DNA from 3 places in the Thalassospira sp. MBR-102 genome. Region 3 is predicted to be linked to each of the others. Evidence: riboswitches for the same ligand, from Rfam matches in the RefSeq annotation. Region 3 holds a riboswitch; each other region holds the start of a gene.
What was found. Region 3 has a riboswitch for thiamine pyrophosphate ahead of thiC (phosphomethylpyrimidine synthase ThiC). Riboswitches for the same ligand answer to the same signal wherever they lie in the genome.

Region 1 (10,526 bases), on a different contig from region 3:
GCAGGGCGCTGATACCTTCGTTGATCATGGGCCGCAGGACATCCCGGGGCAGATTGCCTGCAACCATCGGCAGCCCGTTTTCCTTTGCCGCCTCGGCAATCGGGGCATAGTCATGCCATGATGGCCAACCACTTTCGCCCCACTTCATTTCACTGCCAAGTTCCTCGGGCGGTACAGCCTGCCAAGCCAGATCAAGGCTTTCCTGCTGGTCGCGATTAAACATTTCCCAGACAACTGCACGCTTGGTGCCTTCGCGTTTGCTTAGCGCGCGGACCAATTGTGCCTGATGATGATGATGGATCGGATTGTCGTGTTTTTCCCCGATCAGGATAAAACGCGTCCCGGCAAGATGCGAAACCAAGTCGTCAAACATGATATAGCGCTGCCCGGCCATATCGAAAATCAGTCCCGGTGCCGGGGGCAGGGAATTGGCATCGGGAATATCACGCATGCCTGCCGGTTGGCTTGAGGTGCGGGCTTGCGCCTGCGCCGAACGAACCGGAAATTCCGTCGCCGCGATCATTGCTGCAAAAGCAAGACACAGCGAAAGTGATTGTTTGAAACAAGATCGTGTGCGGGCACGAAACACAGTTTTCATCACGCGTGGAATTTCCAGTCCGTTGATTGGCCGATTTTCATTCCGACTTTATTTACTCAAATTCAGGGCGGTTTCAATATCATGGATCAAATCGTGGGCATCTTCGATACCGACAGACAAACGCAACAGATCATCGGGCACAGGGCTTGTTGGGCCTTCGACCGATGATCTGTGTTCAATCAGACTTTCGACCCCGCCAAGTGACGTCGCGCGTTTAAACAGTTTGCACTGATTGTGGAAATCCACGGCCCGTTTGCCGCCGCCCTTGACCCGGATCGACATCATGCCGCCAAATCCGCCGGTCATCTGACGCTTGGCAATGTCATGGCCGATATGGCTTTCAAGGCCGGGATACTGGACCTGCGCGATTTCAGGGTGGTTTTCGAAATGGCGGGCGATTGCCATGGCATTGGCACTGGCCCGTTCGACCCGGATTGACAGGGTACGCATACCACGCAAAAGCAGCCATGCTTCGAACACACCCAGAACACCGCCGCCGCCTGCATGCTGTTTGCAAACGCGTTGCCAGAATTCGCTGTCCTTGTTTGCAGTGGTAAGTGTGCCGGCCAGAACATCACTATGTCCGTTAAGATATTTGGTTGCCGAATGCATGACGATATCTGCACCCAGTTCAATCGGGCGGGTCAGAAGCGGTGTGGCAACCGTATTGTCAACCGCAACAATTGCCCCGGCCTTGTGCGCGGCATCGGCAACGGCGGCGATATCGGTGATCTGCCAGTCCGGGTTGGCGGGCGTTTCCAGCCAGACCATTCTGGTTTTGCCCGGCTGGATATGTTTTACCCATTGGGCGGTATCGCCATTATCGACAAAATCAAATGTCAGTCCGGCCCGCACACCGCTATCGAGCATGAAGCTGCGCAGTGCCCAATACATTACCTTTGGCGCGACCACATGATCGCCTGGTGATAACGCATGCAGCAATGCAACGGCTGCGGCCATGCCCGATGCGAAAAGCCGCGTCTGTGTGCCACCTTCGAGCGCGTCAAGAACTGCACAGGCCTGATCATAGGTCGGGTTGTCGGTGCGAGTATAGCATCGGCCATCGTGATAGCTAAGATCGGTATTGCGTTCGAACGTGGTCGACGGATAGATCGGCGGGGTGACCGAACGGGTGGTTTCCTCGACCCAGCCCAGGGCCTGAGCCGTGATGGTTGCGGGGTTCTGTTTCTTGTTATCGGCAGACATGGTGGCACCTGATTTTGTTGTCATTTATTGCCGCGCAACATAACGTGGAACACGCCACATCCCAAAACGAAAACAAAAGAACGACTGATTCAGATGCCCCATATCACGAACGATCCCCAATTCGACCTTCCCAAAGAATGCGATGTTGTCGTTATCGGCGGCGGTATCCATGGTGCCAGCAGCGCGTACTACCTTGCCAAGGCGGGCATGAAGGTTGTCCTTCTGGAAAAGGACACCATTGCCTCGCATCAGTCGGGGCGGGCGTGGGGGTTCGTGCGTCAGCAGGGCCGCGATCCGGTTGAACTGCCCCTGATGATCGAATGCAACCGCATCTGGCAGGGGCTTGAAAAGGAACTGGACGCTGATCTGGAATGGCGGCAGGGCGGGGTCATGTTCGTTGCGCGTGATGATGCCGAAATGGCGGAATTTGAGCAATGGATCGAAGACGCCAAAGGATTTGATATCGAAACGCAGGTGCTTGATCCCAAGGGGGTTGCCAGGATCGCACCGGGCATCACGCGCCCCGGCGTTGGCGGGATTTATACCCCGTCTGACGGGCAGGCCGAACCGAAAAAGGCCGCCCCGGCAATCGCAAAACGTGCCGGTGAACTCGGCGCCTTTATTGCCGAAGGTTGCGGTGCCATTGGCATTGAAACGAGTGGCGGTGCAATCAGTTCGGTCATATCCGAACGTGGCGAGATCAAATGCAAATACGTGATCTGTGCCGCTGGGGCCGCGACGCATAAATTCGTTGCCAAATTCGGCCGTCGCCTGCCGCAGCAAACCACGCGCGGCACGGTGATCCGCACCACCCCGGTGCCGGAAATTTCAGCCGCCGGTACATTGGCCGCCGGTCTGGCGTTTCGTCAACGTGCCGATGGCTCGATGAATATCGCTGACGAATTCATGACCGATCTGGATCTGACATTGGGCCGGTTCAAATATGCCCGCGATTTTGCACCGGGCCTGTTTGCTAATTGGGCGACCTTCAAATTCCATCTGAACAGGCGGTTTGTTGATGACCTTGTTGATCGCCTGCCGGGTTCGGCGGCATCAAAGCAGCCATTGATCGGGCGGCGGGAAAATCAGGCGCAGCCCTACGAGGTGCGCGTGAATAACGCGATGGCCAATTTGCAAAAGGTCTTTCCGCAAATCAAACAGGTCGGTATTGCCGATAAATGGGCGGGCGATATCGATGTTACCCCCGATGCCATACCGGTGATCGATCAGTTCGACAATCCAAAACATTTCTTTGTCGCCACCGGTTTTTCCGGCCACGGATTTGCCATGGGGCCGGTTGTCGGCAAGGTGCTGGCGGACTGGATCACGACCGGACAGCCATCCATTACGCTTGCCGGGATGGCGCTTTCACGGTTTGAGGACGGCACCATCCGCAAACCGCGCACGCGGGTCTGATCTTTTTGTATGAGGAATAATCTGGCGTCGGGATCGTTTTCAAACGGTCTTGACGCAGGGTATCTGTCATGCAATTAAATGTTATGTTATAACGTAACTTTTAATTTGAGGCTCATGATGAAATTTGCATCGGTCGCCGGTGTTGGTCTGGCTCTTTTCGGTGCAGCACAAATCGCCTAAAGCTGGGACCATGATCGCAGTTCTCCCAAACATTGCGGCCAGGGTTTCGGCTTTCGAAGACCGGCAACGATCTGCACGTTGCCGGTCTTCACCTATCTGTTATGCTCTATTGCGCGGCTTTGGTTTCGGGTAAATCATTCGTCTGATGATTGGTTTTGCCGTCAAAAAACCGTGTTGCCCCAATCGGGGCGGCAATGAAGTCATTCGCGCCAATGCCGGCATCCTTGCGTGCCGATGCCAATCGCACCGGCGGTTCGTCAACCGGTTCTGCGGTCAGGACAAAAGTCCCCCAATGAATGGCAAGCGCCTGCTTGATGCCCATTACCTGCATGATCTGAATGGCTTCTTCGGGGTTGGTGTGGGCGTTGCGCATGAAATCGCTGGGCTCGTAAGCCCCGATCGGGATCAGGCCGAAATCGATCCCGCCATATTGTTCGCCCATCTCGGCAAACAGCCGTTCATTCCAGCCGGTATCGCCGACGAAATAGAAACGATAACCATCTGAGAATTCAAGGATGTAGCCGCCCCACAGCATTTCCTTGCGGTCCTTGGTGGTGCGCGCGGACCAGTGATTGCTGGGCACGTGGGTGATGGTAACGCCGCCATGCGAAAGGCTTTGGTCCCAGTCGAGTTCTTCGTACTGGTCGGGGGACATTCCGGCCTTTTCCAGAAGAGTTCCGTTTTTCAGCGGCAGGATATAGCGCGGGCCATTGCCAATCTTTCCAAGGCTTTCCACATCGAAATGGTCGTAATGATTGTGCGACAGCAGCACCAGATCAAGATCTGGCAACTGATCGATCCGCAATCCCGGCTGGCTGTATCGTTTGGGGCCGACATATCGGAACGGCGATGCCCGTTTGGCAAAGACCGGGTCGGTCAGGATATTGAGCCCGCCATATTGCACCAGAGCCGTTGCATGGCCGATCCATGTGACTTGCAGGCGCGCCGGATCGGGATTGTGGATCGCGTCCATATCCGGGGCCTCGGTCGGGATTTTGCCGTGCTGGTGTTTGGCTTTTGGCCAGTTTTCAGAGCCGAAATAACGCCGCTTCAGGAAGCGCCAGAATGATCTTTTGCCGGTTTCCGGCAGGGGATAGCGGTTTTCAAATCCGAATGCTGTGTGGTGCGTTGGGCGTTTTTCGTCAGTCACGCGGTCAAATCCCCTGATCGGCTGATTGTTGTTTTCGATCTTATGAATGTGTCGCGGATCGGGAATTGTGCAAGTGCGGGCTGATCAATGGAAAAGGCCGGAACCGCGTTTGGTTCCGGCCTGCATTCCAGTCGGTTTATTCTATCACGGTTACGTAGCTGTCAAGCGGTGGAACGGTTTCGATAATGCCCTGATCCTTGAGATAATCGGCAAAGCGGGCATAACGGGTGCGGTCAACAGCAGCCGGACGGAGCGCAAAGCGCGGCAGGGTATCGGCCCATGCCTTGATGTTAAGCTCGTCATCCAGGTTCGGATAGGCCGCGATAAAGGCCTGCCAGCTGTCATCGGGATGATTGACCAGATACTGCACACCTTCTTCAAGGGCAGCCAGCATGCGCGCAAAGCGCGGATCATCGGTTTTGTCGTTACGCACGGTCAGGATCAGCTCGTCATAGGGCGGAACACCTTCTTCCTCGACATAAAATGCCTTGCCCGGTTTGCCTTCGATTTCCATCTGGTTGAGCTCGAAATTGCGATAGCCGCCGATGATCGCATCGACCTGCCCGGAATACAGCGAGGGCGAGAGCGAGAAATTGACATTCACCAGCTCGACATCGTCAATCGAAACCCCGTATTTGCCAAGCATCGTGCCGAGTAACGCATCTTCGAAACCGGCCAGCGAATAACCGATTTTCTTGCCTTTCAGATCGGCAATTTCCTTGATCGGACCGTCTTTGAGGACAATCAGGCTATTAAGCGGGGTTGCGACCAGCGTACCGATGCGTGTTAGCGGCAGGCCTTCGGCGGCCTGCACGTGAAGCTGCGGCTGATAGTTGACGGCAACGTCACCCTGACCGGCGGCAACAAGACGCGGCGGGGCGGATGGATCGGCCGGTTCGATCAGTTCAACATCCAGATCATGCTTGGCAAAAAAGCCCTTTTCCTTGGCGACAATCAGGGGCGCGTGATCGGGATTGACGAACCAGTCGAGAAGAATGGTGAGCTTGTCGGCGGCAAAGGCCGGGCTGGTCATTCCCATCGCAACCGCACCAATCGTGGCCGCGGTGATCATGGATTTCAGGCGTGACATGGATGAACCTCCTATCGGATATCGGAATATTTTTGATGTTCTGCCCGCAATTTTTCGCGGGGAATTCGGTTTATTTTGCCGGTTTCAGGCTGTCGGGCTGCCATGGCAAAGCCGCACGTAACGCCCGGTCGACAAGGAAATATTGCGTGATCGAAAACGCGCACAGGATCAGAAGGCAGGCAAAGACCATGTCGATCTGAACCCGGGCATTGGCATGCAGCATCAGATAGCCAAGGCCATGACTTGATCCGACCCATTCGCCGATCACAGCCCCGATGGGGGCAACCGCGGTCGCGACCCGAAAACCAGAGGCAAATGAAGGCAATGCGGCGGGGAGGCGCACATGGGTCAGCAACCGCCAGCGGCTGGCACCCATGGTGCGGGCAAGGTCGAGGAAGCCCGGTTCGGTGCGTGATAACCCGTCAAAAAACGCGACCGTGACGGGGAAGAAAATGATCAAGGCCGCCATCGCGATTTTTGAGCCCAGACCAAAGCCCAGCCATAATACCAGAAGCGGTGCCAGCGCAAAAAACGGGATCGCCTGCGACACGAGCAGGATCGGCATCAGCCAGAACCGCACGGGGGCAAAAAGCGCCATCGGAAGCGCTGCCAAAGCCCCCAATGCCGCCCCGGCAAAAAGCCCGATCACGGTTTCGGCAATCGTGTATCTGGCATGATCAAGCAACACGTCATGACGCTTGATCAGGGTCAGCCAGACTTCATAGGGGGCGGGCAGCATATATTTTGGTGCGCCGGTCACAGACACGACAATCTGCCATGTCGCGATCAGGGCGGCGATGATGATGAAGGGCCGGGCGAGTTTCAGCAGCCGCCGTTCGGTAAGTGGGGTGCGGGACGTGTTTGTCATACCGTGCCCTCCGTCCGGTTGAGTTCCTCGGCGGTGGCGCCAAGCTGACGGAGCAGTTCGGCCTGATGGCGGAGGATTTCCGGATCGGTGACATCGCGCGGGATGCTGCCCGCCGGAAGCATGGCGTCACTCAGGACCGCGGGGGTACCACGCAAGACATGAACCCGGTCACCAATCCGAAGCGCTTCGAGCGGATCATGGGTGACCAGCAAAACCGTTTTGCCGCGCAATACCCGTGCGGCAAGGTCCTGAAGGCGCATGCGGTTAAGCGGATCAAGGGCCGAAAAGGGTTCATCCATGAGGACAACCGGGCGATCTTCCATCAGGGTGCGGGCAAGGGCGGCACGCTGCTTCATGCCGCCGGAAAGTTCGGCCGGGCGCAGGTGGGCGGCATCCGATAGTCCGACCTTGGCAATCAGCGCATCGGCGCGCGCAAGATCGGGGCGTTGATTGCGAAGCACCGCCCCCAGAACGACATTTTCCCGGACAGTCCGCCAGGGCATCAACAAATCCTGCTGCGCCATATAGGCAACCCGGCCCAAAAGCGGCTTGCCATCCGAGCAGGCGATATCTCCACCCGTCTCGCCATCGACCAGCCCGACGAGATAACGCAGTAATGTGCTTTTGCCGACACCAGATGGGCCCAGCAAACAGGTGATGCTGCTGGCGGGCAGGGTCAGGTCAAGATCATGGAAAATATCGTCGCCGTTAAAGGCCACGCGACCACCGCGCAGATGAACATCAAACGGCGTTACGTTGCCCGTTAAAACGGGGGAATTTAAGGGGGCTGCCGGTTTCGGCGCTGGTTCTGTCTTGCGCATGCGATCCTTCCTACGCCGGTCTTAACCGGTTCAGGTTCAAAGGGTCGTCCGGCAACACCGAACCTCTCAGCCGATTCACGATCGGCCCCCCTGGAGATGACGGGACTATGCGCAGATCATGGCGGGACGTCAAGCATTGGAAAAGTTCTTGATTTGTTCTTTTGTTTGTGGCATAAAGACAAAGTCAACGGGAGAAATGTACCCGGACCGAAACCCGCAAGGCCTTGTGCCTCGCGGGTTTTTGCGTTTGGGACCAGATCAAAGAGGGGATCAGGATGCAGCGGCAAGGATTGAGGCAGGGCGGCGGAGTAGTCCGCAGGATATGGGTCGGGGGATGGCGGAGCCATTACGGCGGCGTTCCGCGCTGGTTCTAATACGCTTTCAATACGCTTGTTTGTCATGACGGGAGAGGTGCGTCTTGTCGGGGAACGGACCCCGGATTTGCCGGAAGCGGCAGCAATGGCAGTGGTGGTGGCATCGGATTGCGGCCCGTCGGTGGTGGACAGGTTGGGGGCAGTGCGCCCGAAATCCGTCTGCTGATGAAAATGGCGGCAGCCCGAGATGTGTCTGGACGTCGGGGTGGCAGGTTGTTGCCTCTGTGGCCGGAGCGGGCAACGAGCCGGTGGCCGTCAGTGAACCGTCAGTTGGCGAGATTGCTGGAGGCCCGAGGTGTGTCCGGGCTTCATGGTCATGGCAAAGGCGAAAGAGGCCGGAGCAGGCAGCGATGCCGTGGGCGGTTAGTGGCCCGTCGATGGTGGGACAGGAGGGGGCGGTGAGCCCGAAGGCCGTCTGTTGGCGAGGATTGCAGACGCCCGAGGTTTGTCCGGGGGGCACGGGTTGCCGGAAGTGCCGCCATGGCCGGAAGTGATCGGATCGACCGTTCGCAGCAAGCCCGCCGGGTGATCCCGTTCATGTGCTAAGCCATCGATCACCGCCGGGAAGCAAATGCGCCTTGCTTTGCGCCGGCTTGTGGTTCCGATATGCTGGGCGGTGTCATTTTCTGTTTTTGGGGGCGATGGTCTGGGGGCGGTTGGGGTGCGCGTATCACGGCGGCCCTGCAGTATGGGCTTGCATCAACCAATTGATTTGTCGATGCCTGTTGACCTGTGCAGGACCGCAATTGATCAGTTGGGTGTGCAATCGGCTTGTGTTACCAGCGTGATTGCTCCGCTTGTTCGGCCCGCTTCAAGGTCGGCATGTGCACGTGTGGCCTCGGAAAGGGGATACTCGGTCGCGGCCGGGAACTCATACTGACGCAAAATATTGAACCACGCGTGTGCGGCCCGGTGATAGTTTTCTGTATCCGCGACATACGTAAGGATACTGGGCCGGGCAAGAAACCGGTTGGTCAGATGCCGCAGATCAAGAGGCGGTATGTCTCCGGCAACCTGACCAATTGTTGCGGTAATTCCGAACGGCCTGGTCGCGTTTAGGGATTTAGTCAGATTATCGCCGCCGATCCCGTCAATCGCGTAATCAACACCCCGTCCTGATGTCAGGTCCATGATGGCGGTTTCAAAATCCTGTTCGCGATACAAGATCGCGTGATCAAGCCCCTGCGCTCGTGCTGCCAGTGCCTTGTCTGAGGAGCCGATTGTGCCGATGGTTGTCGCCCCTAAATGCTTGGCCCAGCGGACCAGTATCTGGCCCAGACCACCTGCTGCTGCGTGTATCAGAACGGTTTGGCCCGGTGAGACGCGGCCAATTTGTTCTAATAAAAGGTAGGCAGTCATGCCGCGCAGGAAGCAACCGGCAATCTGATCGGGTTGAAGATCATCGGGGATTTTGATCAGCTGGCTTGCCGAAATGTTGCGTTCTGAGGCATAGCTTCCGGCCGGAAAACCGGCATAGGCAACCTTGTTGCCGATGGCAAAGCCGGTCACGTCAGGACCTGTTCCCGTAACGGTTCCGACAGCTTCAACCCCGATAATTGCGGGCTTTTCTTGCAGCGGATACAGGCCGACGCGATGATAGATATCGACAAAATTAACCCCGATCCGGTTTTGGTCAATCCGGACTTCACCTACGGCTGGTGCGGGTAAATTGATTGCGCGTTCCTGAAGGCATTCCGGGCCGCCGATTTGGCTGAGTTCGATGATTCTGGTCATGAAATACTCCTGACATTCGATGTGATATCAGGAATATCCGTTGTTTTTCTTGGGGGAAATTCCCTATATTTGCGTAGTTAATGGGGAAAAATGCGCAAATGAATTGGGAAGACTACCGATACTTTCTGGCTTTGGCTGATACGGGCAGTTTTTCGGCAGCGGCACGGGAACTGGGTGTGGATCACAGCACGGTTGCGCGTCGGGTCAATGCGCTTGAAACCACATTCGGGGTCCGGTTGATTGATCGTTTGCCGAAGTCGGTGATGTTGACGGTTGATGGCAAACTGGTTGCCGAGCAGGGGCGTCAGGCGGTTCTGGCAATGCAGGCGGTTGAACGTGTTGCGGCGGGATCCGCCGACCATGTTTCAGGAACTGTTTGTGTGAGCGCACCACCGGCACTGGCCAGTCATATTATCGGGCCAAAAGTCCGGGAATTGCGAGAACAGCATCCTGAGATCGATCTTGTTTTGCAGGGGGAAACCCGATCAACAGACCTGAACCGGCGGCAGGCCGATATTGCGTTGCGCCTGTCGCGCCCGGAAAAATCGGCGGTCACAGTGCGCAAGTTGACGGATATGCCGTTCGGTTTTTACAGCGCACCTGATTATGACAAGCCCGAGCATGTCTGGGACTTTATCAGCTGGGATGAAACGACGGCTAGTATCCCGCAACATCGCTGGATTGAGGAGCGGTTGCATGGGCGCAAAGTCGTGCTGCGTAGCAATGATACCAGCATACAGGCTGCGGCGGCTGGCTCGGGGTTGGGAGTTGCGATTTTACCGCACTTTGTCGGGGATGCCGATCCAAGGCTGGCCCGCCTTTATCCTCATGAAAGTTTTCCACCGCGCGAGGTCTGGATGCTGGTGCATGAGGATCTGCGTCATGCACCACGCATACGAACTGTGATGGATTTCCTGATCAAGACTGTTGCCGTGCTGAAAACCCAGATCGTCTGAGTAATTGATATATTGCTCACCACGCTGCCGCGCTGGATAAAAGCCGTCCTGCCGGGTAATCCCAGCCGTGTGCGACGCCATCAATCGTGGCCGGGAAACGAACGCGCCGGGCCTTGCCCCAGCTTGTGGTTTC
Region 2 (10,526 bases), on a different contig from region 3:
GAGAGGTCTGCCACACCAATGCCACGCATCTCGTGATCGTCGAGGAGGGCCACGCCCGGCAGGGCCATTTCCTGCGGCGCTCGGATCTGGGTTTGGTCGCGGTGGGCGCCGAGGACGACGCGCCGATGGTCATGGCCGAAGGCCGTTTGGTTGCGGCGGGCGAGGCAGAAAAAGCCAACCTGTTCGCCTCGGAGCGGATCGAGCTTCCGGGCGGGCGGATGGTCGAGGTGAAGAGCAGCCTCGCTGTCCTGCGCGATGCCGCGCAGGAGCACTCGCTGGCCGAGTATGCCGCTGAATGCGGCGTGCCCGAGGCGCGGATCATCGACATCGCGCAGCGGTTCAAGTCGGCTGGACGCCGCGCCGTGGCCGACTGCCACGGCGGCATGATGTCCGGCACCGGTTTCTACGCCACGTTTGGGGTGCAAATGCTGAACCTGCTCGCCGGGTCGCTCAATCAGACGGGTGGTGCCGCGCATGGCGGCGGCAAGTTCAATGGCATGGGAAAGGGGCCGCGATATGACCTGAGATCCTTCCCCGGAATGCGCCAGCCCAAGGGAATCTTCCTGTCCCGCTCGCGCTATCCGTACGAGAAATCGTCGGAGTTCAAGCGCAAGGTCGCTGCTGGACAAAACCCCTATCCGGCGACGGCACCGTGGCGGTCGCTTGCGCCGCCGACGCTGACCGAACATCTGCCTTCGGCGCTGGATGGCTATCCCTATCCGATCAAGGCGCTGATCGCGTGCATGGCCAATCCGATCTACGGTCAGGCTGGGCTCGCGAAGCTGATCGGCGAGAAGCTGGCCGATCCCAAGCGGCTCGGCCTGTTCGTGGCGGTCGACGGCTTCATCAACGAAACGAACCGCTATGCCGACTACATCGTGCCCGACTCAGTGATGTACGAGGTTTGGGGTTTCACCGGCGCCTGGTCCGGCAAGCTCACCAAGATGACCACGGCATGCTGGCCGGTCGTTGAGCCGCGTCAACAGAAGACCGTGGACGGGCACCCGGTAAGCATGGAGACGTTCTTCATCGCGACGGCGAAACGTCTTGGGTTGAGTGGTTTCGGCGACCATGCGATTCTCGCCGCCGACGGTACATTGCAGCCGCTCAACAGCGCGGAGGATTTCTTCCTGCGCGCGGCGGCGAACATCGCTTTCGCCGATCAACGCCTTCCCGATGCGACACCGGAAGATCTGGCATGGAGCGGGCTGAAACCATTGTTGCCGAAGATCGAGGCGACTCTGCCGGAAGAGGAACGCGGCGCGGTCGCCTTCCTCTACTCGCGGGGCGGCCGTTTCCAGCCTTATGCGCAAGCCTACAACGGCGAAAAGCTGGGGAACGTCTGGAAACGCACGCTGTGCGTCTACAACGAGGAGGTCGGCACGGCGATCGACAGTCAGTCTGGCCGGAGGTTGCGGGGCGTGCCGCATTTCCGCAGGCCCGAACTGGCCGATGGCACCCCCATGCGCCAAGTCTTCGGGGAGACAGAATGGCCGCTCTTAGCGTTCTCGTTCAAGTCCAACTTGATGAACCCTTATGCGGCAGGCCTGGATCGCCTTCGGATGATCAAGCCGTACAATCCTGTGCTCCTGAATCGCAAGGACGCTGCCCGCGCGGGCGTCGCTCATGGTGACCTCATCGAAATCGAAAGCCCTGGAGGCAAGGTTAGCGGCGTGGCGCTGGTCTGCGACGGCGTAATGGAGGGCGCCTTGGGAATCGAGCACGGCTTTGGGCACCGGGAGTTGGGCGCCGGCTCGCACAGTATCGATGGCGAGCCATATGGTGGCAACCGCTGGGTCGGGGCCGGGGTAAACCTCAACGACATGGGATTCGCAGATCCTACCAGGAAGATACAGGGCACCTGGCTGGAACCGGTCAGCGGTGCGAGCGTCCGCCAGGGCTTGCCGGTGCGCGTACGCAAGGCTGTCGGCTGAGCAGTGGGCTCGCCTGGATCGCGCGCAACGGTTTGGATGGATCAGACCGAAAGACGGGTTTTGTCCCGGGAGGTGGCGTAAGAGCCGCGGCCCTCGGGGTGTCGCCGAGGCTGGGTCACGTCACTCGGCAGCCAGGGCTGCTGGTTCGGTGTCGTCCTCAGGGTGGCACAGTCGGTTGAGCGTTTCCACGGGCACATGTAGCAGCGGGTAACGATCCATTCCTCGTGCTGCTCCAGCAGCACGGCGCCGACGAGGCGCTGGACGGCGGCCTCGTTGGGGAAGATGCCGATGACGTTGACGTGGACTTCACGGCGTTGTGATTCTGATTGACTTTGGTGATGACTGCCACGTGATGTAGGATTCGACCGAATTCGATCAGCATGACCGCCCCTGAGGCGGCCGTCGGCGACAGATCCAACCTCGTCACCATGCGCCTCACATGGTCGCCATGAGAGGGTCGGAATGCGGAGGGAAACCTATGCGCGAACGGCTACTTATCATCGCTGCAGCCATTTGTCTGCTGGCCGTTTCGGCCTCGGGAGCGGTTGCGGCCGAACCGGCCTATCCGTTTCCCGGTACCGTTTCGATCAAGTCTCCCCATCCCTTTGCCGATCTTCGGGCTCGCCTGGAACAGGCCGTGGAGGCGAACGGCTTCGTTGTCGTGACACGGGCGAGTGCCTCGGGCGGTGCCGCGGCGCGCGGCGTCGAAATCCCCGGCAACCTCGTGATCGGCGTCTTCCGCAACGACTATGCCGTCCGCATGTTGGAGGCCTCCGTGCCGGCCGGGATGGAAGCCCCTTTGCGCTTCTACGTCACCGAGAATCCCGACGGAACGGCAACCCTCACCTATCGCAAGCCGACCGCCGTCTTCGCCCCTTACGGCGTGGCTGCGCTGGACGCCATGGCTGCCGAGCTCGATCCGATCTGGGAACAGATCGCCCGGCAGGCGACTGGCCAGTAGGTGTCTCCGCGCCCTGAAACGTCAGCGAAGTCGAGGCCCTACCGTGACGCGCGCCCCGCCTGGCCATCGACGCCGCGGGACCCGCCCCCGGTGATCCCTGCCGGCAAGCCTGTACAGCCCTCCATCTCGGTCTCCCAATCGGCCGTAGACTTACCGGCGCAATGCGACCCTTTGGGCGATCGCTTCGTCGCTACGCTCGGATCTCGACGGCCCGTTGAACCGGGACCGTAAGCGTCCTTTCACGGCTACCTTGCGGATGAGAGCAGAAGAGCGGATTTAGGGAGCGAAGAGGGAGCCTTGCTCCGAACAGCTCGGGAAATCAGGATTTGGTCGACATATGTAGTTATGGCATTATCAACGGGCGCGGTTTTACGGCAGAGGAAAAGCAGCGTCTTGTTGCGGCGAGTTTTGCCTCCGGCTTGTCGGTGCGGGACTTTGCCGCTCAGGAAGGGATCGGTTACAGCACGCTGAACAAATGGCGTCGGCGGTATGGTAAGCTGACGGATACTGGTCCGGGTTTTGTTCCGGTCGCAGTTGGGCAGGGCAATGACGATCCGGGCAATCCCGGCCTCATCAACTGGCTCAGGCAAAGAGATATCTTCTTGGCGATCAGAAGAACGATCCGGAACATCCTGACGGCCCGTCAGCGCGACCGGCACAAAACCGGGACTGCTATCTGCCGATCTGCCATACTGTCGACGCCATTTGTTCAGGGTGCTGTAACCAATCCCGTGCCGGGTCGCAAATTCCCGAACCGACACATCAGAGGTATAACTCGCGGCAACAAGGCGCTGCTTTTCATCTGTCGTCAGACTGCGCCCGTTGATAATGCCATAACTACATATGTCGACCAAATCCTGATTTCCCGAGCTGTTCGGAGACACCACTCCCTCTGGCTCCCAAAATCCGATCTTTCACTCTCATCCGCAAGGTAGCCGTGGTGAGACGCTTACAGAACTGACGCCCAGTTCTTCGTAGCTCGCATCCAGCGCTGTCCGCGCATTTGCCGCAACTTCATAGATCGTTTCGTGCTTGGGAGGCACTTTTTTGGTCAAGGGAGAGGTCTCCCCGACAGCAACCTTCGGCTCGGATTTTGCGGCGCTGCTCTGAGATTCGGCTGGCGACTTTGCATACATTGGACTGAGAATATTGACTGCCGAAATGGTGTTCATGCGCTATTCCTCTATTTATTGATCGTCCTCAGGACTCACACCGGGTCGGAATCTAGCAACTGGCCAAGATCAAAGAAAATCAATCTTTATGAACAGTGGCTTTGGGAAATCAGGTATATCGCCGACCGCCGAACCGGCGATTGACAAATCCGGCAACGGGGTCCACTTTCGAGCCATTCACCCGGGGGGTCCCGACAAGGGGCTGAGATACTGATCGCGGGTTGCCATTCTAGGCGACGCGCAGCGCAGTGACCCGATGAACCTGATCCAGTTCATACTGGCGTAGGGATGGTGTTTGGGCTGCGCGGCTTTGGCCGAGACTTCCTCGGCGTGTTTCACGCGGCCAATCTCCATTCATTCCCGCGAACTGGGTCTCCACGCTTCGAGCACAGGAGGCTCCGACCGATGAAAGACCTTTCCCCTACCGTCACCACGGGACCGCTGCCCGCCTCGCGCCGCGTCTGGCACGCGGGCGTTCTCCACCCCGAGATCCGCGTTCCCATGCGCGAGATCGACCTGCACCCCACGGCGGGCGAGCCGTCCGTCACCGTCTATGACAGCTCCGGCCTCTACACCGATCCCGAGGCCGAGATCGCCATAGAGCGCGGCCTGCCGCGTCCGCGCGAGGCCTGGGTCGCCGCGCGCGGCGATACCGAGCGTTATGCAGGCCGGCATGTGAAGCCGGCGGACAACGGCTTTGCCGAAGGCGCGCGGCTCACGCCCGAATTCCCGGTCCGCCATGACCCGCGCCGGGCGACCGGGGGCAAGGCCGTCACGCAGATGGCCTATGCCCGCGCCGGGATCGTGACGCCGGAAATGGAATTTGTCGCCATCCGCGAAAACCTCGGGCGTCAGGCGGCAAAACAGGCGCTGGCCCGAGACGGCGAAGCTTTCGGCGCCGAGATCCCTGATTTCATCACGCCGGAATTCGTGCGTGACGAGGTGGCGCGCGGCCGGGCGATCATCCCCGCCAATATCAACCATCCCGAGGCCGAGCCGATGGCCATCGGGCGCAACTTCCTGGTGAAGATCAACGCCAATATCGGCAACTCGGCCGTCACCTCCTCAATGGCCGAGGAGGTGGAGAAGATGGTGTGGGCCACGCGCTGGGGCGCGGACACGGTGATGGATCTCTCGACCGGCCGCAACATCCACAACATCCGCGACTGGATCATCCGCAACGCACCTGTGCCGATCGGCACCGTGCCGCTCTATCAGGCGCTGGAGAAGGTCGGCGGCATTGCCGAGGATCTCTCCTGGGAGGTCTATCGCGACACGCTGATCGAGCAGGCAGAACAGGGAGTGGACTATTTCACCATCCACGCCGGCGTGCGCCTGCACTATATTCCGCTTACCGTGAACCGCGTCACCGGTATTGTCTCGCGCGGCGGCTCGATCATGGCCAAGTGGTGTCTGCACCACCACAAGGAGAGCTTCCTCTACGAGCATTTCGACGAAATCTGCGACATCTGCCGCGCCTATGACGTTTCCTTTTCGCTTGGCGACGGTCTGCGCCCCGGCTCGATAGCAGACGCCAACGACGCTGCGCAGTTCGCCGAACTCGAAACGCTCGGAGAGCTGACGCAGATCGCCTGGGCCAAGGACTGCCAGGTGATGATCGAGGGGCCGGGTCATGTGCCGATGCACAAGATCAAGGCCAATATGGGCAAGCAGCTCGAAGTCTGCGGCGAGGCGCCGTTCTATACGCTCGGGCCGCTGACCACCGACATCGCACCGGGCTACGACCACATCACTTCCGGCATCGGCGCGGCGATGATCGGATGGTTCGGCACGGCGATGCTCTGCTACGTCACGCCCAAGGAACATCTCGGCTTGCCCGACCGCGACGACGTGAAGACTGGTGTCATCACCTACAAGATCGCGGCCCACGCCGCTGATCTCGCCAAGGGGCATCCGGCGGCACAGACCCGCGACGACGCGCTTTCGCGTGCGCGGTTCGAATTCCGCTGGGAGGATCAGTTCAACCTAGCGCTCGATCCCGAGACCGCTCGGTCGATGCATGACGAAACCTTGCCGAAGGAGGCGCACAAGGTGGCGCATTTCTGCTCCATGTGCGGGCCGAAATTCTGCTCGATGCGCATCAGCCACGACATCCGCGCCGAGGCGCAGAAGGAGGGCATGGCGAAGATGGCCGAGAAATTCCGCGAAGGCGGGGAACTCTACATGCCGCTGGAGGATGCGCAATGACCAGGACACCCGGAGCCCTTCTGGCCGCGCTCAGGGCCGAGCCGCCGCTGGTGCAGTGCATCACCAATTATGTCGCCATGAATATTGCCGCCAATGTGCTGCTGGCGGCCGGCGCCAGTCCCGCCATGGTCTCCGATGCCGAGGAGGCGGAGGAGTTCGCCCGCTTCGCCGGAGCGTTGACGGTCAATATCGGCACCTTGTCGCCGCCCTTCGTCGACGGTATGCGCGCCGCTATCGCTGGAGCCGAGGAGGCCGGACGCCCCTGGGTGTTCGACCCGGTGGCCTGCCAGGCGACGGTCTATCGTCGCCGCGTCTCGGCGGAACTTGCGGCGCTGCGCCCGACGATCATCCGCGGCAATGCCTCCGAGATCCTGTCTCTTGCCGGCCAAGCCAGCCGGGGGCAGGGCGTCGACGGGCGCGATCCCGTCGCCATGGCCGAGGATGGTGCCCGGCGGTTGGCGCGAAAACACCAAAGCGTCGTTGCGGTGACGGGTGCCGTCGATTTCGTCACCAACGGGACTCGCTCTATGCGGATTGAAGGCGGGTCACCATGGATGCCGATGAACACCGCCATGGGCTGTTCCCTGACTTGCCTGTGCGGAGCTTATGCGGCCGTCGCCGGCGATCCGTTCGACGCGGCCATCGGGGCGCTTGCCCATTTTGCCGTGGCGGGTAGCCGCGCGCATGAGGGCGCGACAGGACCAGGCAGCTTTGCGCCACGTTTCCTGGACGCCCTTCATTCTGTCACACCCGAAAGACTCGATGCCGAAGCGGCAATCCATGCCGACGATACACCGGTGCCCGTTCTTGATCCCGGTCGGGGAAAAACAAGGCAGGGCCGGTTATGGATTTATCTTCGCGATGAGCGACCGCATGGCAGTGATATGCCGCCAGCCGCCCTTTATCGCTATAGCCCTGATCGCAAGGGCCTTTATCCGCAGACCGTTCTGAAAGACTTCACCGGCCATCTGCATGCTGACGGATATGCCGGGTTCAACAAATTGTACAGCACCGGCAATCAGCCCGTCCGGGAGGTGGCCTGTTGGGCGCATGTCCGGCGCAAGATCCACGATGTGTACGAGAAAACCGGATCGAAGCTGGCAAAGGATGCGCTCGATCATATAGGCCAATTGTTCGACATCGAACAGAAAATTATCAACAAGCCGCCCGATGACCGTCTGGCGGTGCGTCAGGCCCACAGTCTGAAGCAACTTGACAAAACAAAAACCTGCTTCGAGCATTCCTTGCGCAGGATACCGGGTAAAAGCGATCTGGCTGGAGCATTCCGTTATGCCCTGACCCGGTGGGACGCGTTGACTTGCTATGCCTATGACGGCAGATGCGAGATCAGCAACAATGCGGCAGAACGCGCCATCAGGCCTTTGGCCATCGGACGAAAGAACTGGTTATATTCCGGTTCTGATGCCGGAGGGGGACGGGCCGCTGCGATTTACAGCTTAATCGAGACAGCAAAGATGCAGGAGCTTGATCCGCGAAAATATCTTGCTGTCGTCCTTAACCGTATTGCCGATCATCCGGTCAACCGGATCGACGAACTCCTGCCTTGGAACATCGACATCCAAGCCTGATTGCCTCCCGGAAACTGAAAACGATCTTCTGTCAACGTAGCCGTGGTGAGACGCTTACGACGATCCGGACTTTGAGTATCTGATCGTCGACTCCACCATCGTTCGCGCCCACCAGCACGCCGCCGGGGCGGGCTGAGCACCAAGATCCATATGGCCGTGCGCGGCCTGGGATGCCCGGTGCGCTTCACGCTCACCGCAGGCCAGAAGGGTGACGTGCCTCAGGCTGAAGCCCTGATCCAGGACTTGCCGGTCGAGGCGGTCATGGCCGACACCGCCTACGACGCCGATCACTTCCGCTAGGCCATCGTCGACAAGGGCGCGCTCGCGGTCATTCCCAACAACCCATCGCGCGCCAGAAAATATCCGCTCGACAAGCATCTCTACGCCCAGCGCCATCTGGTCGAGTGCTGCTTCAGCAAGCTCAAACAGTTCCGCCGCCTCGCCACCCGCTTCGAGAAGACCGCCCGAAACTACCTCGCCGTCGTCACAATCGCCGCCATCGTCCTTTGGATACGATAAATGTCCACACCACCTAAGGTTCCGAGAATGCGCAGATTATCACATTGGTAATATCCGTCCGGCTTCTGGGCGGAACAGCATAAACCGGGCGATGAGTTCCGCGTCGATACGATCCGTCTTGGCTCGCGTCCCTCGCGACATCGCAAAGGCCTTGATCTGGGCCGGGGGAAGTTGCCTCGTAGAGATTCCCGCTTCAACAAGCGCCGCCCACAGAGCCCATTCCTGACCGCCGGTTGCTTCGAAGCCGACATGAACGGGGCCTGACATTTGCCGGATCATTGAGATCAGTTCCTTGTGACCTTCTGCAGAATTCGCCAGCCGGAACCTCTCCAGACCGGAAAGACCAAATCCGTCCAGCCAGTCGTGGGACACATCTATCCCGATCACCATCATTGTTTCCATCATGTTCACACTCTCTTCCTTATGCTTCGCGGTCCCGAAACGGGCCTCCGTCAACTGTTCGAGACGGTGAAGAGAGGCGGGATCAGCCTGCTAGAAAACGTGGTCAGGCCACAAGATGTTTAACGCTGTATCCCACCTCTGTCGTCAGTCCTCGCCCGGGCTGACAACGGACATTCATAGCAGAGGCGGGACACATAAGGTGTTCGGCTGTTCGAATTGGGTTTGCAAGAACTTTGGAGCGGCTGTCGGGAAAATTTTATAGATTATCGGTTACAGCTTTGCCAAAGTCGCTACAAGACAAGTTTCCACTCAGGTCTCTGGTGCGGGTTTCCGGGTTTTTCAGGGTTTTGATGATGGCGGCATCAAGTTTAATGGCTGCGTTTTGCAAATCGCTGCGCCCGGTTTGTGTTCCCTTCCAGTCCAACAATAGAACCGACGATAGCAGGAGGGATACCGGATTGGCGATATCCTGACCGGCAATATCAGGGGCAGAGCCGTGTGATGCCTGCGCGATTGCGTTTTGATCCCCGACATTAAGGGACCCGGAAAGACCAAGCCCTCCGGCCAATTCGGCGGCCTCGTTTGATAAAATATCACCAAACATATTTGTCGTGACGATCACGTCAAAAGCATCGGGCGTTCTGATCAGAAGAGATGCCATGGCATCGACATGTTCGTCGCGAACTTCAAGTCCACCTTGCAGTGCAGCAGCCTTTTCGGCTTCGGCCAGAAACAACCCGTCGCTAAGTTTCAGAACGTTGGCTTTATGCACAATTGTTAAATGTTTGCGGCGCTTTGCTGCCAGTCCTGCCGCAAAGGCCGCCACGCGATAGCTCCCCCCGCGTGTAACCTTGCGCATGGCAAGGGCCAGGTCTTCTGTCGGCATGACCTCGCCGGTGCCTGCGAACATGGTGCGGTCGGCATAGAAACCTTCAGTGTTTTCACGCACAATAACCAAATCCATGCTTGGTGTAAGTGTCAGAAGCCCGCTTATGGCGCGCGACGGTCGCACATTGGCATAAAGATCCAGCTTGATCCGCAATGCAGCAGAGGGATTGATCCCGCCTTGTTCGGCAGGCGGATAATGTGCGGTGTCGACCGGTCCCAGGATGGTCATATCGGTATTGCGGACCCGCTCAATCAAATCAGGCGTGATTGTGACACCATGTTTTTCCAGGGATGAAAAACCGACACCCTCTTCGGTAAAGTGAAGGCCAAGCGACAGGTTGTGATCAATTTGCTCAAGGACGGTTCGGGTTGCCACCGTTATTTCCGGCCCTATCCCGTCGCCGGGTAAAAAAAGAACCTTCATTAAGCCACTACCTTTTTCATAATGTTTCCCGAGACCAGAACCTTGCCTTCAAACAAACGTCGCGCCGTACGGACCACCCCGCCGGAAATGACAGAGAGATTGGGGCCAGATCCGTCAATTGTCAGTTCTACAGCGATCTTGCCGCTGGGATGTTCAATCTGAATCCATTGCTGCGGCATTGCCTTCAGGTCGATCATGCCGTCAGCAACGCTGCCCGAAAGCGATGCGCAACTGGCAACACAAATTGCTCCGGTTACGGCATGGGTTGCGTGGCAATTATGGGGGACAAAATAGCGCGATGTGATGTCTCCGCCCTGGGTTGGTTGTGACAAAATAGCCATTTTGGGCACCACCTTGCCTGTGCAATCTCCCAGTCCCATCAGGTCGGAGGCTTTGCGCCGGATCGCTTCCATTCGTGCCAAAAGATCG
Region 3 (10,526 bases):
TGCTGACAAAGTTCTGGCGCTGTACGAAGAAGGCGAATTTGACGTCTGCTCGATCTTCTATAACAAGTTCGTGTCAGCAATTTCGCAGGTCGTCACCGAACAGCAGCTGGTGCCGTTCGCGGTGCCGGAAGCCGACGGGCAGGAAGAAGCTACCGGTTCTTCTGCGGTTTATGAATATGAACCGTCCGAAGAAGCCATTCTGGCTGATCTGCTGCCGCGTAATGTCGGGGTCCAGATTTTCGGTGCGATGCTGGAAAGCAGTGCATCCGAGCACGGTGCGCGTATGTCCGCGATGGATAACGCAACCCGCAATGCCGGCGATATGATCGACCGACTGAGCATCCAGTACAACCGCTCACGTCAGGCCCAGATCACCAACGAACTGATTGAAATCATTTCCGGCGCCGAGGCTTTGTAAGCGGGTCGCAGGAACTAACGGATAGTTTTGTCCGAGCAGGAGACAATACCTATGGCGAACAAGAAGGCGGGGAAAATTTCCCAGGTTATGGGCGCCGTCGTCGACGTTAAATTCGACGGCGATCTGCCTCCCATTCTGAACGCGCTGCATGTTGACAACAACGGCCAGCGTCTGGTTCTTGAAGTTGCACAGCACCTTGGTGAGAATGCCGTCCGTACCATCGCGATGGACACCACCGAAGGTCTGCGTCGCGGTCAGGAAGTCATTGATACCGGTGACGCGATCCTGGTTCCGGTTGGTCCGGAAACCCTTGGTCGTATCCTGAACGTCATCGGCGAGCCGGTCGACGAACGTGGTCCGGTCAACGCGAAAATGACCTCTCCGATCCACCGTGAAGCACCGTCTTTCACCGATCAGTCAACCGACACCGAAATCCTGGTTACCGGCATCAAGGTCATCGACCTGATCGCGCCGTACACCAAGGGTGGTAAAATCGGTCTGTTCGGTGGCGCGGGCGTGGGTAAAACCGTTCTCATCATGGAACTGATCAACAACGTGGCAAAAGGCCACGGCGGTTATTCGGTTTTCGCAGGTGTTGGTGAACGTACCCGTGAAGGTAACGACCTCTATCACGAGATGATGGATTCGGGCGTTATCAACCCGGAAGGTGCATCCAAAGCCGCACTGGTTTATGGCCAGATGAACGAACCCCCGGGAGCACGTGCACGTGTCGCCCTGACCGGTCTGACGATTGCGGAATATTTCCGTGATGAAGAAGGCCAGGACGTTCTGTTCTTCGTCGATAACATCTTCCGCTTTACCCAGGCGGGTTCGGAAGTGTCGGCACTTCTGGGTCGTATCCCGTCTGCCGTGGGTTATCAGCCCACACTGGCAACCGACATGGGTGCGCTTCAGGAACGTATTACCTCGACCAAAAAAGGTTCCATTACCTCGGTCCAGGCCATTTACGTCCCTGCCGATGACTTGACCGACCCGGCACCGGCAACCTCGTTTGCCCACCTTGATGCGACCACGACGCTCAACCGTCAGATTGCCGAGCTTGGCATCTATCCGGCTGTTGATCCGCTCGACAGTACCTCGCGTGCGCTTGATCCGGGCGTTATCGGCAAGGAACACTACGAGACCGCCCGTGAAGTGCAGCGTATCCTTCAGACCTATAAGGGTCTTCAGGACATCATCGCAATTCTCGGCATGGACGAGCTTTCGGAAGAAGACAAACTGGTCGTGGCCCGTGCCCGTAAGATCCAGCGTTTCCTTTCGCAGCCGTTCCACGTTGCAGAAGTCTTTACCGGTACTCCGGGCGTGTTCGTTCAGCTCGAAGACACCATCAAGGCATTCAAGGCCATCTGTGCTGGTGAATATGACCACATGCCTGAACAGGCATTCTACATGGTCGGCACCATCGAAGAAGCCATCGAGAAAGCCAAGAAGATGGCCGAAGCTGCCTAAGGCAGCTTCGGTCCCCCTTCCCATACGGGAGAGAGGACTGTCATGACTGATACGACTGTATTGGAACTTGTTTCGCCGTCTGCCCTGCTCAAATCCGAGCCGGTCGAGATGGTCGTTGTTCCGGGCACGGACGGGAATTTTGGCGTGCTGCCGAAGCATTCGCCGATGATCTCGACCATTCGCCCCGGTGTCATCGACATCTATGCAGGTGGCAAGGTTTCCGAACGTATCTTCGTTGCCGGTGGCGTCGCCGAGGTTAACCCCGAGCGTTGCACCATTCTGGCCGAAGAAGCGGTTCCGGTTTCCGATATCAAGGCCGATGAAGCCCAGGCACGTCTTGAGACCGCGCAGGCGGACCTGAAGGCGGCAACCACGGCGCATGACAAGGCGAATGCCGAGCGTGCGCTTGAGGTTGCCCGTGCGCAGATTGCCGCACTGTCCAACTGATCATCGATCTTCGACTTTGTTAAAAAGGCCGCTGTTGTGCAGACAGCGGCCTTTCTGCTTTTGGCATGTCAGAAGGGCTGATCGCGGCAGCGTGATGGGGGTAGCCGTAACCGGCGGCGGGATCAGGGGGACGGGATCAGGGGGACGGGGTCAGGGCAAGACCGAGCCAGAAAGATTCGATCATCTTCATCAGTTCGATGAATTCCGTGACATCGACCGGTTTGCGCAGATAGCAGTTCGCCCCCGCCGCATAGCACAGATCCACATCATGTTCGGCCCCCGACGTGGTCAGCACGATCACAGGGATCGAGGCGGATGACGGATCATTCCGGATTTCGCGCAGCATTTCGCGGCCATCCTTGCGGGGCATGTTCAGGTCCAGCAGGATCAGGCGGGGTCTTGGCGCATTGCGATAGGGGCCATCCTGTTGCAGGAACTGGCGCGCGGTCATCGCATCCTTGACATGATGCAGCGTAACCGGGTGGGTGAATTCACGGAGCGCTTCCTGAACCAATCGGGCGTCGCCCGGATTGTCTTCTATCAGCAGCAAATTGCTTACGGCCCCGCTTGCACCGGCGATCATGCGACGTCCTTATTCTTTTGGATGGGGAATGTCGGAAACTCCCCCTTTTGATAGATGAGAATTATAGTCAATCTTTTAGGGGAATTGAAGAAAAAGACAGAATAAATTCAATCTTGTAGGCGAAAAGTTTGAAATTTCTGAATCCGGTTCACTTTTTCAACGGGTCAAATTTGAGGAAACAGAACGCCAAATCAATAGGATACAGGCGAAAGTTTGATCAAAATACTATCCTTGCGTATTATCTGGCTGACTGCATTCGTATGGGTGTAAACAGAAAAAACGCACCGCGATTTTTCACGGTGCGTTCGATTCTGGGTGATGAATGATGGTGGCCGTTTGGGGCCGGTCATGCCGCACGGGGCGGCACGTGGTCAATTCGCAGGGATGCCCAGTTCATCGGCCAACCCGGCAAAGCGGGTCAGAAGATCGGTGTCATCGGAAAATACCTGTCGGGCGTTGTCATAGGCCTGCTTTGCCTGCTCGGGTTGGCCGATCACCATATAGGCGCGGATCAGACGGGCCCAGCCTTCGGGGTTTTCCGGGTTTTCCGCCAGTTTATCGGCGAGCTGCGACACCATGCCAAGGATCATTTCCTGACGTTCTTCGGGCGACATTTCGGCGGCTGCTTCCATGTCTTCGCGCGAGGGTCCCCCGGGCCCGGCAGGGGCGTTTGAGGCCATTGGCGGGGTGATCTTGATCCGGCCTGTAATGTCGATCCCCTGGGCGAGGGCGGCTTCGTCGATCCGGGCCAGCACCATCGGAAGCCATCCGGCATCGGACGGCGCACCATTCACCAGCACGATCCAGCGATCAATCGCGGCAGCGACATTGCCGTTCTGCGCATCGGCAAGACCGAGGAAATACTGGATGCGGGGATCCTTGCTGCCGGATTGGGCGGCTTCTTCGAGTGCGCCGCGGGCGATTGTGTTGACCTGGCCGTTATTCGCCCGGATGACGCTTTCGGCATACATCGCCAGATAATCACCATTGCGACCGGATTGCTTGACCGCTTCGAGGAAGGCGGTCTGGGCTTCTTCGGCGCGCCCAAGCGCCATCAGACTGGCGCCAAGCAGTTCCCAGCCCTTGAGGTCATCAGGATTTTCAAGCAGGCGGTTTGACAGGTCCTGTACGGCGCGGTTCAGCGCGTCATTGCGGCTGGCGTCATTTTCGCTGGCCTGCCGGGCGGCCATGATTTCGTCAGTACGGCTGGCAATGGGGCGATCACGAAGGTCGGGGCGGCCAAGATCCAGATAAAGGCCGATACCGCCGACAAACAGAAGCAGGGTAAAGATCGCAACAGCCGGGCGCAGGCGGGAGATGCGCGTTGCGGCTTCGCCGGATTGCTGGCGGGTGCTGATGCGCTGATCGGTGGCAAGGATGCGGCGCTGGACTTCGGTGCGGGCGGCGTCGGCCTGTTCGCCGGTCAGAACGCCGCGTTCGATGTCGCGGCCGATTTCGGCAAGCTGGTCGCGGTAAACCGCAAGATCGCGTTGCAGTTCGTCTTCGTCCATGTCGGCAAGGTGATCATCACCCGCATCGGCACTGGCGGAACGCGCATTTCGCAAGATCGGCCAGAGGACGTAACCCGCCACCAGAGCCGTCAAGGCGCCAAGAACAATCCAGATGGTCATTGAGAATCCTATTCGGCGGGTACGGTGTGAACCGTTTTGGTGGAGCGGGCAGGGGCACCGACGCGATAACGACGATCCGAGAGCGACATCAGACCACCCAGCACCATGATGATGCCACCGGCCCACATCCACGGGATCATCGGTTTGACATAGAAGCGCGTCACCCATTTGCCGCTGGCGTCTTCATCGCCGATGACAGCATAGATATCGCCGGTGAAACCGGACCGGATTCCGGCCTCGGTCGTGGGCATGCCTTCGACGGTGTAGACGCGCTTTTCCGGGGTGAGCGTTATGGTGCGTTCGCCCGGGGTTGCGATGGTGATGGTGGCCTCGCGGGCGAAGAAGTTCGGCCCCTGATATTCGCGAAGGCTGCTGAGCGTGAAGGTATGGCCCGAAACAACCGTGCTTTCACCGATGGCAAGCGATTGAACCGATTCTTCGGTCCATGCCTGTGATCCGGTGATCCCGGCAATGACAATCGCCATCCCGGCATGAGCCAGCATGGTGCCGTGTGCCGAGCGTGGCAGATTGCGCATCCGGCGGAAGCTGGTCGAGAGCGGTTCGCGGAAAAGCTTGATCCGTCCGGCCCATTCCAGCATCGTTCCAACAAACAGCCAGATCGCCAGCCCCATGCCAAACAGGGCAAAGGCCGGACCACCGGCAAGCCAGTAGGTGACGATCAGAACGAGGATCACGGCGGCAATGGCGATTTTGAGCTTGCCCAGAACCGCAAACAGATCGGCACGTTTCCACGGCATCATCGGCCCGAATGCCATGGCAATGATCAGGGGCGTCATGATCGGAACGAAGGTGGAATTGAAGAACGGCGCGCCGACCGAAATCTTTTCACCGGTCAGGGTTTCAAGCAGCAGCGGATAAAGGGTGCCGAGCAGCACCATGGCCGCGGCAATCGAGAGCAGCACGTTGTTGAAAACAAGTGCGCCTTCGCGCGAGATCGGCTGAAACAGACCGCCGCCCTTCAGGGTTGGCGCGCGCCACGCATAAAGGGCCAGCGACCCGCCCACCGTCAGACACAGCAGGAACAGGATAAACACCCCGCGCGTCGGATCGGTGGCAAAGGCATGAACCGATGTCAGCGCGCCCGACCGCACAAGGAAGGTGCCGAGCAGCGAGAAGGAAAAGGCAAGGATCGACAGGAAGATCGTCCAGCTTTTGAGCGCGTCACGTTTTTCAACGACAATCGCCGAATGCAAAAGCGCGGTTCCGGCCAGCCACGGCATGAAGGATGCGTTTTCAACCGGGTCCCAGAACCACCAGCCACCCCAGCCAAGTTCGTAATAGGCCCACCAGGAGCCAAGCCCGATCCCGGCGGTCAGGAACATCCATGCGGCCAGCGTCCAGGGACGGACCCAGCGCGCCCATGCCGGATCAACCCGGCCTTCGATGAGTGCGGCGACGGCAAAGGCAAAGGCCACCGAGAAACCGACATAGCCGAGATAAAGGAACGGCGGATGAATGGCGATGCCGGGGTCCTGAAGCAGCGGGTTCATGCCTTCGCCGTTGAGCGGCGGATTAATCACGCGTTCGAACGGGTTAGACGTCAGAAGGATGAACAGCAGGAAGCCAAGCGCAATCAAGCCCATGACGCCAACGACGCGCGCCAGAAGGCTTGGCGGCAGGTTCTGGCCAAAGCCCGCGACGGCAGCCGAAAACAGGGTCAGGATCATCACCCAGAGCAGCATCGAGCCTTCGTGGTTGGCCCAGACGCCAGTGATTTTATAGATCAGCGGTTTGGAGGTGTGGCTGTTGGCGACCACATTGACGACCGAGAAATCGGATGTGACATAGGCATATGTCAGGGCGGCAAAGCTTGTACCGACAAGGGCAAAGCAGGCAATCGCCAGACGTGGCGCAATTTTCAGAAGTGCGACATCACGCCGCGATGCGGCCAGAAACGGGATGGTCGACTGTGCCAATGCCACCACGAGTGACAGCACCAGGGCATAATGTCCGATTTCAACAATCATAAGTGGGCCTGTTGTTTGCTCTTATCCGCCTGCGGGGCTGATATAGTCGCTCCGGTCTGGTTTGAAAACCTTGCGGAATATCAAATATGCGCTATTTGCTGCACAGGCGAAGGTCAAAGTATGGCAATAGTCATTACATATTACGCCAATTCACGATATAAAACCGCAATCAGCGAGCGGAAATTGAAGACCAAGGGTCTGTAGAACATGAGTCAATGTCCTGTCATTGACATCGCGCAAAGGGAAATATGGGCACGTCGGGCAACCACGGCCTCTATTGTCATTGCTGCGACGCTGATTGCCATCAAGGCCGCCGGTTGGTTCATGACCGATTCCGTCAGCCTTCTGTCTTCGATGATTGATAGCATGCTTGATGTCGGGACGTCTGTGATCAACTTCATGGCGGTCCGAAGCGCATGGCGCCCGGCCGATCACGATCACCGTTTTGGCCATGGCAAGGCCGAACCGCTGGCGGGGCTTTTCCAGTCTGCCTTCATGATCGGGGCGGCCATTCTGGTTCTGGCGGAGGCCGGATCGCGGCTTGCGGAACCGCAGCCGATCCGGTTTGCGGTTGAAGGCGTGTGGATCATGTCGATCTCGCTTGTCATGACCGTCGGCCTTGTGTTGCTGCAACGAAAAGCGGTGCGGATGTCCGGGTCGTTGGCGGTTGACGCCGATTCGATGCATTACACCAGCGACATCCTGTCCAATCTGGCGGTGATTGTTGCCCTTGTTGCCGGTTTTTCCGGTCTGAACTGGGCCGATCCGGCGATTGGCGGCATGGTGGCGCTTTTCCTGCTTTATTCCGCGGTCAAGGTCGGGCGCAATTCGGTTTCGGTCCTGATGGATCAGGAATTGCCGGAATCAGACAGCCAGAGGATCATCGAACTGACGATGAAAAACGCGTCCGTGATCGGCATTCACCGTCTGCGCACCCGGTCATCGGGCGTGCATCGCTTTGCCGAGATCGAACTGATCATGGATGGCGGGATGCTGATGCGGGAATCGCACACCATCTGCCATCAGGTGATGGACAGCATCCGGGCGGAATATCCCGATCTGGATATCACGATCCATCCCGAACCGCCCGAAGACATCCATCTCGACGAGTTTAGCGGTTATACCGAAGACCCGGAATTCTGGCATACGGGCCGGGCGCGCAAGGCCGGTCAGGACAGTATTCCGGCGTCAAATGGCGAGCTGGCGACGGGTCGCTAGGTTTCGGGTGTTTTCCACCAATTGACATTACCCGCATAACTTGTAACCCTGCAATCGATCACCTGGGGAGCCCCGACAAGGGGCTGAGAAACTGCTGGCTTTGCAGCGCAGTGACCCTTTGAACCTGATCCAGTTCATACTGGCGTAGGGATGGTGCGGATGCCGGCATATTTACCTGTTTTGATACTGTGGGTACGCCCCGTTTGTCATGGCGGGTTTGCCATTACCGGTCGGCATTTTTCATCAGCAGCCTCTCGCAGAACTGGGTCTCCATTGCCTTGATTGCAAAGGGGCCTTTTATGTCTGTTCCATCTACCAAAACCGATATCAGTATTGATGTCACCAGCGATGTTACAACCGGGCCGTTGCCCGCATCGCGCAAAATCCACATTACGGGATCGCACTTTCCCGATATTCGCGTACCGATGCGTGAAATTGCGGTTCATCCCACCGCAGGCGAACCACCGATCAGGGTTTATGATCCGTCGGGGCCTTATACCGACCCGGATGTTACGATTGACATTGCCAAGGGACTGCCACGACTGCGCCGAAGCTGGATCGCGGCGCGTGCTGATACCGAACGATATGCCGGGCGCGACATCAAACCCGAAGATAACGGCTTTGTCGAAAGTGAAAGCTATGCGGTTCCGGCATTTCCGCAAAGCCATGCGCCGTTGCGCGCAACTGGCGGGCGGGCAGTGACGCAGCTTGCCTATGCCCGGGCCGGGATCATTACCGCCGAAATGGAATATGTCGCGATCCGTGAAAATCTGGGCCGGGCGGAAATGCGCGCCAATGCCAAGCGTGATGGCGAGGCATTCGGGGCGGTGATCCCCGATCATGTGACGCCCGAATTCGTGCGTGAAGAAATTGCACGGGGGCGCGCGATCATCCCGGCCAATATCAACCATCCCGAAGCCGAACCGATGATCATCGGGCGGAATTTTTTGGTCAAGATCAATGCCAATATCGGCAATTCGGCGGTGACATCATCGATGGCCGAAGAAGTTGAAAAGATGGTCTGGGCAACGCGATGGGGGGCGGATACGGTGATGGACCTGTCGACCGGGCGCAATATCCACAATATCCGCGACTGGATCATCCGCAATTCGCCGGTGCCCATCGGGACGGTGCCGATCTATCAGGCCTTGGAAAAGGTTGGTGGTATTGCCGAGGACCTGACATGGGAAATATTCCGCGACACATTGATCGAGCAGGCCGAACAGGGCGTGGATTATTTTACCATCCATGCCGGATTGCGGTTACATCACATCCCGTTAACCGTGGACCGGGTGACGGGCATCGTATCGCGGGGTGGGTCGATCATGGCGAAATGGTGCCTGTATCATCATCGCGAAAGTTTCCTGTATGATCATTTCTCCGAGATTTGCGACATCTGCCGGGCGTATGACGTTTCCTTTTCACTGGGCGATGGATTGCGGCCCGGATCGATTGCCGATGCCAATGATGCCGCCCAGTTTGCCGAACTGGAAACACTGGGCGAGCTGACCCGCATCGCGTGGGATCACGATTGCCAGGTGATGATAGAGGGGCCGGGTCATGTGCCGATGCATAAAATTCGTGAAAACATGGACAAGCAATTGTCGATTTGCGGCGAAGCACCGTTTTACACGCTGGGGCCGCTAACCACCGATATTGCGCCCGGCTATGATCACATTACATCGGGGATCGGGGCGGCGATGATCGGCTGGTTCGGCACTGCGATGCTGTGTTACGTGACGCCCAAGGAACATCTGGGCCTGCCGGACCGGGATGATGTGAAGACCGGGGTGATCACCTATAAGATTGCTGCCCATGCCGCCGATCTTGCCAAGGGTCACCCGGCAGCGAAGGCACGCGATGATGCGCTTTCGCGTGCGCGGTTTGAATTTCGCTGGGAAGATCAGTTCAACCTGTCGCTGGACCCGGAAACCGCACGGGCATTTCATGATCAGACCCTGCCGAAAGAGGCGCACAAGGTCGCGCATTTCTGTTCGATGTGCGGGCCGAAATTCTGTTCGATGCGAATTTCGCATGAAATCCGGGCCGATGTGCAGAAGGAAGGCATGGCGGCGATGGCGGAAAAATACCGTGATGGCGGGGATTTATACATGCCCCGAAACATCGGGAAATAAGCCTGTGAAAATGGCGGGCCCGGTGACGGACCCGCCTTCTTCTTTTGGTTTGCCGTGCCGAAAGGTTAAAGGACGGTCAGCATGCTGGCGACCAGCGGATGACGGACGATGTCCCGATCAGCCAGTTTGACGCAGGCGATGTCTTCGACATTTTCAAGACGGTCGGACATTTCCGACAGGCCCGACATTTCCGGCAGAAGGTCTGTCTGGTCCGGGTCGCCGGTCAGGATCATGGTTGAATTCCAGCCAAGGCGGGTGACCAGCATCTTGAGCTGTCCGTAGGTGCAGTTCTGGGCCTCGTCAATCACGACGAAGGCATTGTTGAGCGTACGGCCACGCATATAACCGATGGGCGCGATTTCAATCGTGCCGTCCGAAAGGTACTGCCGCAGGCGTTTGGCACCGAGACGGTCATTCAGTGCATCGTAAAGCGGGCGAAGATAGGGAGCCATTTTGGCTTCGACGTCGCCGGGCAGGAAGCCGATATTTTCGCCCGCCTCGACCGCGGGGCGGGCCAGAACGATGCGGCCGATTTCGCCCTTGTCCAGCGCTTCGACGGCCTTGGAAACAGCGATGAAGGTTTTCCCGGTTCCCGCCGGGCCAAGTGCAAGGATGAGGTTGAAGGCATCGATTGCT

Region 1: it holds a riboswitch for thiamine pyrophosphate, as region 3 does, so the genes downstream of both, ABIE64_RS07885 (ABC transporter ATP-binding protein) here and thiC (phosphomethylpyrimidine synthase ThiC) in region 3, are expected to answer to the same signal.
Region 2: it holds a riboswitch for thiamine pyrophosphate, as region 3 does, so the genes downstream of both, thiC (phosphomethylpyrimidine synthase ThiC) here and thiC (phosphomethylpyrimidine synthase ThiC) in region 3, are expected to answer to the same signal.

Annotation. Positions count from the first base shown of each region.
Region 1 is NZ_JBEPTC010000003.1:283,328-293,853, reverse strand. It holds gene ABIE64_RS07915 (ChaN family lipoprotein) at 1-598, opposite strand, end outside; gene ABIE64_RS07910 (trans-sulfuration enzyme family protein) at 647-1,828, opposite strand; gene ABIE64_RS07905 (NAD(P)/FAD-dependent oxidoreductase) at 1,898-3,220, shown strand; gene ABIE64_RS07900 (MBL fold metallo-hydrolase) at 3,507-4,550, opposite strand; gene ABIE64_RS07895 (ABC transporter substrate-binding protein) at 4,687-5,640, opposite strand; gene ABIE64_RS07890 (ABC transporter permease) at 5,711-6,508, opposite strand; gene ABIE64_RS07885 (ABC transporter ATP-binding protein) at 6,505-7,329, opposite strand; TPP riboswitch at 7,320-7,431, opposite strand; gene ABIE64_RS07880 (quinone oxidoreductase family protein) at 8,454-9,437, opposite strand; gene ABIE64_RS07875 (LysR family transcriptional regulator) at 9,536-10,393, shown strand; gene ABIE64_RS07870 (CoA transferase) at 10,410-10,526, opposite strand, start outside.
Region 2 is NZ_JBEPTC010000017.1:23,536-34,061, reverse strand. It holds gene ABIE64_RS21400 (molybdopterin dinucleotide binding domain-containing protein) at 1-1,934, shown strand, start outside; partial or broken gene ABIE64_RS22680 (transposase) at 2,055-2,227, opposite strand; gene ABIE64_RS21390 (DUF302 domain-containing protein) at 2,413-2,895, shown strand; partial or broken gene tnpA (IS66 family insertion sequence element accessory protein TnpA) at 3,222-3,383, shown strand; partial or broken gene tnpA (IS66 family insertion sequence element accessory protein TnpA) at 3,534-3,779, opposite strand; gene ABIE64_RS21375 (hypothetical protein) at 3,816-4,067, opposite strand; TPP riboswitch at 4,240-4,374, shown strand; gene thiC (phosphomethylpyrimidine synthase ThiC) at 4,473-6,275, shown strand; gene thiM (hydroxyethylthiazole kinase) at 6,272-7,864, shown strand; partial or broken gene ABIE64_RS21360 (IS5 family transposase) at 7,923-8,383, shown strand; gene ABIE64_RS21355 (IS110 family transposase) at 8,423-8,788, opposite strand; gene ABIE64_RS21350 (isocitrate/isopropylmalate dehydrogenase family protein) at 9,042-10,097, opposite strand; gene ABIE64_RS21345 (4-oxalomesaconate tautomerase) at 10,097-10,526, opposite strand, start outside.
Region 3 is NZ_JBEPTC010000008.1:112,698-123,223, reverse strand. It holds gene ABIE64_RS14590 (F0F1 ATP synthase subunit gamma) at 1-418, shown strand, start outside; gene atpD (F0F1 ATP synthase subunit beta) at 470-1,888, shown strand; gene atpC (ATP synthase F1 subunit epsilon) at 1,931-2,335, shown strand; gene ABIE64_RS14575 (response regulator) at 2,472-2,918, opposite strand; gene ccmI (c-type cytochrome biogenesis protein CcmI) at 3,290-4,549, opposite strand; gene ABIE64_RS14565 (heme lyase CcmF/NrfE family subunit) at 4,558-6,537, opposite strand; gene ABIE64_RS14560 (cation diffusion facilitator family transporter) at 6,745-7,755, shown strand; TPP riboswitch at 7,809-7,924, shown strand; gene thiC (phosphomethylpyrimidine synthase ThiC) at 8,055-9,890, shown strand; gene ABIE64_RS14550 (PhoH family protein) at 9,956-10,526, opposite strand, start outside.